Regions from separate parts of the Colwellia sp. PAMC 21821 genome, predicted to be linked through region 1. Evidence: predicted binding sites of a transcription regulator. Region 1 holds the regulator's gene; the other holds the start of a gene.
The links. Region 1 encodes NrdR, which represses ribonucleotide reductase genes. Its sites were predicted from a motif close to AAACACNANATNTNGTGTTT; they were not measured.
Positions count from the first base shown of each region.

Region 2: the regulator NrdR is predicted to act here: its motif matches at 2,134-2,153, upstream of nrdA (class 1a ribonucleoside-diphosphate reductase subunit alpha).

Region 1 covers NZ_CP014943.1:1,236,117-1,239,549, forward strand. The annotation lists gene A3Q33_RS05175 (riboflavin synthase) at 1-428, opposite strand, end outside; gene ribD (bifunctional diaminohydroxyphosphoribosylaminopyrimidine deaminase/5-amino-6-(5-phosphoribosylamino)uracil reductase RibD) at 506-1,630, opposite strand; gene nrdR (transcriptional regulator NrdR) at 1,676-2,131, opposite strand; gene glyA (serine hydroxymethyltransferase) at 2,319-3,433, opposite strand, start outside.
Region 2 covers NZ_CP014943.1:3,931,477-3,934,909, forward strand. The annotation lists gene nrdA (class 1a ribonucleoside-diphosphate reductase subunit alpha) at 1-2,009, opposite strand, end outside; gene A3Q33_RS16640 (HAD family hydrolase) at 2,669-3,346, opposite strand.

The DNA of each region.
Region 1 (3,433 bases):
CCATCAATAGTCACTGAGCCTTTTTCGGCAATATATGCTGATAACTCTGCTGGCATAGTTAACCAATAATCGATGCTATTGCCTTTATGCTCAATAGCGCTAATTTCACTCACCGCATCAACATGACCCGAAACCATGTGACCACCAAATCGGGTTGTAGGTAACATCGCTTTTTCAAGATTGACGCTATCACCCATTTTATAGTGTGCTAAACCAGTACGCGTTAAGGTTTCACTGGAAACATCGGCGCTAAAGCTAGCATTATCGAGCGCAACAACAGTAAGGCAAATACCATTGGTGGCAATTGAATCGCCTAATTTAACATCTGACAAGTCTAATGTTGCCGTATCAATGGTGACGCGCGCGCCGTCACCTGAGCTATTAATCGCTCTTAAACGCCCTACGGCTTCTATTATCCCTGTAAACATAATGTCTCTCGTCGTCTGTATAGCTTATGAATTATTATTTATACTGAAAATAGGTTTCCAATCAGTGCCTGTGCTTATCAACTAAACTTTGCCGTTATCCTGATATCTTTACCCACCATACGTATATCACTAATATCAAGACGCTTAGCCTCTGATAACTGTATTATTGATGGCATACTCACTAAACTTTTACCATCACTGCCGATCAACTTGGGCGCTTGATATAATATGAGCTCATCCACTAAGTTTGCGCTAATAAACGCGCCCGCTAGCTTCGCTCCTGACTCTATTAATATGTCATTCAACCCTTGTTGGGCCAAATAAGCTAATAATAGGCTTAGATCAACATGTTCACTATCTTCAGCTTTAGAAATTGTGACTTGTTCTACGAAATGCGGCCAAGTTTGGCTTTTTTCAATAGCATGTCGAATTAATAATATTTTACTTGTTGTTTTAAAGATAGCGAGATCAGGTGTTAAACGATTTTTACCATCAATAATAATCCGCACTGGCTGTCTAACATCAGCTTCTGCATAACTATTTTTAAGTGCCCCTAAAGCATCCCAACGGACATTCATTCTGGCATCGTCAAAAATAACAGACTCCGCGCCACAAATAACTGCACAGCTTTGCGCTCTGAGGCGTTGAACATCTGCGCGGGCTTCGGGAGACGTTATCCATTGGCTTTCACCACTGGCCATGGCAGTCTTTCCGTCGAGGCTTGCCGCTAACTTACAGCGCACAAAGGGTAACTTTTTAGTCATTAATTGAATGAAGCCTGGATTCAATGCGATAGCATCTTGTTCCAGCAAACCAAATTGTGTGGTTATGCCCGCGGCGGCTAATAGTTCAAGGCCACGACCTGATACTTTTGGATTGGGATCAACCATAGCGGCAATAACATGACTAACCTGCGCTTTAATCAATGCTTCTGCGCATGGAGGAGTTAAACCAAAGTGACTGCAAGGTTCAAGTGTGACATAAGCGGTTGCACCTTTAGCTTTGCTGCCTGCTTGTTTTAGCGCATGAACTTCGGCATGCCCTTGCCCTGCTTTTTTGTGAAAGCCTTCACCAACAATCTCGCCATTTAGTGCGATAACACAACCCACTCTTGGGTTCGGTGACGTAGTAAAGTGACCACGCTTTGCCAAGCAAATAGCGCGCTGCATAAATTGATGATCTTTTAACGAAAAATTGCTCATTAAGCCACTCTAGATTAAGTAATACCAAGTTGATTAATACGTTTATTATTCATCATCGCCTAAACGTGCGATTTCTTCACCAAATTCTTTAATGTCTTCAAATGAACGATATACAGAAGCAAAGCGAATATAGGCTACTTTGTCTAAACTCTTTAGTTGCTCCATGATAATAGTGCCGAGCATTTCACTCGACACCTCACGTTCGCCGGTTGCCCGCAGTTGTGATTTAAGTTTATTAATCGACAGCTCCATTTCTTCTGTGCTCACGGGTCTTTTTTCTAACGCGCGTAATAAGCCATTACGCATTTTATCTTCATTAAAAGGTTCGCGGGAACCATCTCGCTTAATAATGCGTGGCATCACTAATTCGGCACTTTCAAACGTGGTATATCTTTCATGGCATGCTAAGCATTCACGACGACGACGCACTTGATGACCATCTGACACTAAACGAGAGTCGATAACTTTAGTGTCGTTGGCTGAACAAAAGGGACAATACATTGATGAGTTCCGAAGTTAATGGGTCATGAATAATTTAATCACGATATTTTAATTGAAAAAAGTGCATTTAGCGAAATATCTTACCAAATAAAAACCAGTTAAAAAAAATGGCCACAAAGGTGGCCATTTTAAGGTTATTACTTGACGTTTAATAAAGTAATAACAAGATTTTTAATGCTAAAACTTATTACTTGTAAACAGGGAAACGAGCACAAAGTTCACTAACACCGGCGCGAACTTTAGCGATAACGTCTTCGTTTTCAATGTCATCCAAAATATCGCAAATCCAGCCAGTAGTTATTTTAGTTTCTTCAACACCAAAACCACGACGAGTAATTGCTGGAGTACCTAAACGTAGGCCAGAAGTTACAAATGGTGAACGTGGGTCATTTGGCACAGAGTTTTTATTTACTGTGATATGAGCACGGCCTAACGCGGCATCTGCATCTTTACCGGTAATATCTTTATCAATAAGATCAAGGAGTAACAAATGGTTTTCAGTGCTGTTAGAAACAACTTTATAACCACGCTCTTGTAATACTGCCACCATAGCTTTAGCGTTATCTAATACGTTTTGCTGATACACTTTAAACTCTGGCGCTAATGCTTCTTTAAATGCCACGGCTTTCGCAGCAATAATGTGCATTAAAGGTCCACCTTGACCACCAGGGAATACTGCGCTGTTCAATTTTTTATAAATTGCTTCATCATCACAAGCAGAAACGATTAAGCCACCACGTGGGCCAGCCAATGTTTTATGTGTAGTCGTCGTAACAACATGTGCGTGTGGCACCGGGTTAGGATATAAACCTGCGGCAACTAAGCCGGCAACATGTGCCATATCAACGAAAAAATACGCCTCAACTTTGTCGGCAATTTTACGCATACGCGCCCAGTCAACAACACCAGAAAACGCTGAGAAACCACCAATAATCATCTCTGGCTTATGCTCTATTGCTAAACGCTCTAATTCAACGTAATCAATATCGCCAGTTTCAGGGTGTAAACCGTACTGAATTGCTTCGTATGACTTACCTGAAAAGTTAACATGTGAGCCATGAGTTAAGTGACCACCATGCGCTAAGCTCATACCTAACACTTTCCCGCCAGGAGTAACTAAGGCTTGAAAAACAGCTGAGTTAGCTTGTGAACCTGCATGTGGTTGCACGTTGGCATAAGTAGCGCCAAATAATTCTTTTGCGCGATCAATCGCTAACTGTTCAGCGATATCAACATATTCACAACCACCGTAATAACGCTTACCTGGGTAACCTTCGGCATATTTATTAGTCAGCTGTGAAC
Region 2 (3,433 bases), 2.2 Mb from region 1:
CACAGTAATTCGTAGTTATCTTTTAATCGTTGATACTCAGGTACGACTTGCTTTAAAACACCATCTTTACTCGCTTTAATGCTGATCAAACCACGAGGTGGCTCAATACCATTAGTTGCATTAGATATTTGCGATGAGGTTTCTGACGGCATTAATGCCGATACTGTTGAGTTTCTAACTCCGTGCTTTTTAATACTAGCGCGCAGTGACTCCCAATCTAAATGAAGTGGTTCACCGGTAATGTTATCGATTTCTTTTTTGTAAGTATCGATAGGTAATATACCCTGTGATAAACGCGTTTCATTAAACTTAGGACAAGCACCTTGCTCAATGGCTAATTCGTTAGACGCTTTTAATAAATAGTATTGAATGGCTTCAAAAGTACGATGAGTTAAATTATTCGCACTACCATTTGAGTAGAAAACACCATTTTTTGCTAAGTAATAAGCGTAGTTAATAACACCTATACCTAATGTACGACGGCCCATAGTTGCGGTATGTGCAGCCGGAACTGGGTAGTCTTGGTAATCTAATAAACTGTCTAAAGCACGTACGGCTAAATCAGCTAAACCTGCTAATTCGTCAAGGCTGTCAATCGCGCCTAAGTTAAAGGCGGATAATGTACATAGCGCAATTTCACCATCAGGGTCGTTAACATCCTTCATTGGCTTGGTTGGTAAGGCAATTTCTAAACATAAATTACTTTGACGAATAGGGGCTACAGTTGGGTCAAATGGTGAATGCGTATTACAGTGATCCACGTTTTGTAAGTATATACGACCCGTACTTGCGCGCTCTTGGGCAAATAAAGTAAACAGTTCAATCGCTTTGATGCATTTTTTACGAATTGAAGCATCGGCTTCGTATTTAACGTAAAGCTCTTCAAACTTGTCTTGATCTTCAAAGAATGCGTCGTATAAGCCAGGTACATCACTTGGGCTAAATAAGGTAATAGATTGACCTTTGATCAAGCGTTGATACATTAATTTATTAAATTGTACGCCGTAATCTAAATGGCGAACGCGGTTCTCTTCAACACCACGGTTATTTTTAAGTACCAGTAAACTTTCAACTTCTAAATGCCAAAGCGGATAGAAAAGGGTAGCTGCGCCACCACGAACTCCACCTTGCGAACAGCTTTTAACCGCTGTTTGAAAGAGCTTGTAAAAAGGAATACAACCGGTATGAAATGCTTCACCATTACGAATTGTGCTACCTAATGCGCGAATACGACCGGCGTTAATACCAATGCCCGCACGCTGAGAAACATATTTTACAATTGAACTCGTTGTCGCGTTAATTGAATCTAAGCTATCGCCACATTCAATTAATACACAAGACGAAAATTGGCGAGTAGGCGTACGAACACCTGCCATAATAGGTGTTGGCAATGAAAGCTTAAAGGTAGAAATAGCGTTATAAAAACCTTTAACATAATCTAAGCGGGTTTCTTTCGGGTATTTAGCGAATAAACAAGCCGCGACTAAAATATAAAGAAATTGCGCACTTTCATAAATTTCACCGGTGACACGGTTTTGTACAAGGTATTTACCTTCTAACTGTTTTACCGCCGCATAACTGAAATCTAGATCACGTCCGTGATCCATAAAACCTTCTAACTGTTCGAATTCTTCAGCGCTGTAATCAGTTAATAAATGCTGATCATATTTGCCCGCTTCAACTAATTTTACGACATGTGGATAAAGCTTTGGAGGCTCAAATTGGCCGTAAGCTTTTTTACGTAAATGGAAGATAGCTAAGCGTGCTGATAGGTATTGATAATCAGGTGTTTCTTCCGAGATTAAATCAGCGGCTGATTTAATAATGGTTTCATGAATGTCAGCGGTTTTAATACCGTCATAAAACTGAATATGAGATTTCAATTCAACTTGTGACACCGAAACATTGTCTAGGCCATTAGCTGCCCAAGCAATAACTTTGTGGATTTTTTCTAAGTCGATGAGTTCTTTTGAACCATTGCGTTTTGTAACAAAGAGTTTGTTATTCATGAAAGACCTGTAAATCTATTTGTTGTTACAACCACCCAAAATAGGTGCTCATAATGTTAATTGCCTCAATATGTCATTTATACGAGATAAATCGTATTTCATTCAAAATGCCTTTGAATGAAAAATGCACTATATATTGGGGTTTTTCAAAATCTGATCACAAGATAGTGAGGTTTGCACTACAATGCAAGCGATATAAATTATCGAATATTACTTGATTTTTTTAGAGTAAAAGTTCTGTTAGTGACAACTAACTTAGTAGCGCTTTTCAATTTTGATTTATATAAAACGCAACGCTTATTTGTATTTTTTTTTGAGACCTAAATTATTTTATTTTAATTTTTAGCGTTTATATGACTAAAGGTAATATAAAAAATTTAATTGTTATTATTCAGTGGCTTATGTTTTTAGGTTAATTCTTGTGCGCTAAATTGACGAGTGATTATTTTATCAACGCTTTAAGATCATGTTTAGAAATTTTTATAAAGCGGTAGGTTATATATAAGGCAATTTAGCGGCTAAAACGTGTTGCGAGACAAAATGATGGTTATTTCATTTTTTTGTCAGTATTTGGCTAGAGTGGTGAGCACAAATCGGCTTGAAAATAACGAATGCCTTACTGTAGTGAAACAAAAATAACAGTAAGGCTTTACTCAGTTTTAGTTAATAAACATAAGTAGGTCTAGTGGCTTTTCGATGATGTGATCGGCTTGCCAAGTTTGACAATTTTCATTACTAAGAATATATCCCCATTTCGCAACGAAGGTTGTCATTTGAGCACTATTTCCGGATTGAATATCGCGCAGGGCATCGCCGACATAAAAACACTGTTTATTATCGACATTAATTTGTTCACAGGCGTGCAATATAGGCTCAGGATCGGGTTTGCGTTTAGCCAAGGTGTCACCACCTACCATAACTGCACAGTTGGTAAACTCAGGATAATGAGGTAGCAGTAATTTTGTTAAACCTTCTGGTTTGTTGGTGATAATCCCCCAAGGTATAGCATGATCCTCTAAGTGTTGTAATAGCGCTTTAACACCTGGGTACAAACGTGTATGTACGGCAATGTTCTCTTGATAGTAATGAAGAAACTGTTGACGCAAAATTTCATAGTCATATTGCTTTATATCATGACCAAAGCCTAGTTTAAGTAATCCTAAAGCGCCGTCTGAAGCAATAGGGCGATAATCTTTGGCTGCAACAGCGGGTTTATTGTATTGCTGCAAAACATGATTTAATGCCGCACCTAAATCATCGGCGGTATCTAATAGTGTGCCGTCTAAATCAAAAAGTACGCTGGCAAGCTGCTTTGTTGAATGGTTAACCGTTGGCATAAATATGACTCTTTCTTATTGTGGTTATTTAAAAGCTGGCGGTAGCGCTGATATGTTTATTTTATATCAACGCACTCATGAGTTGGA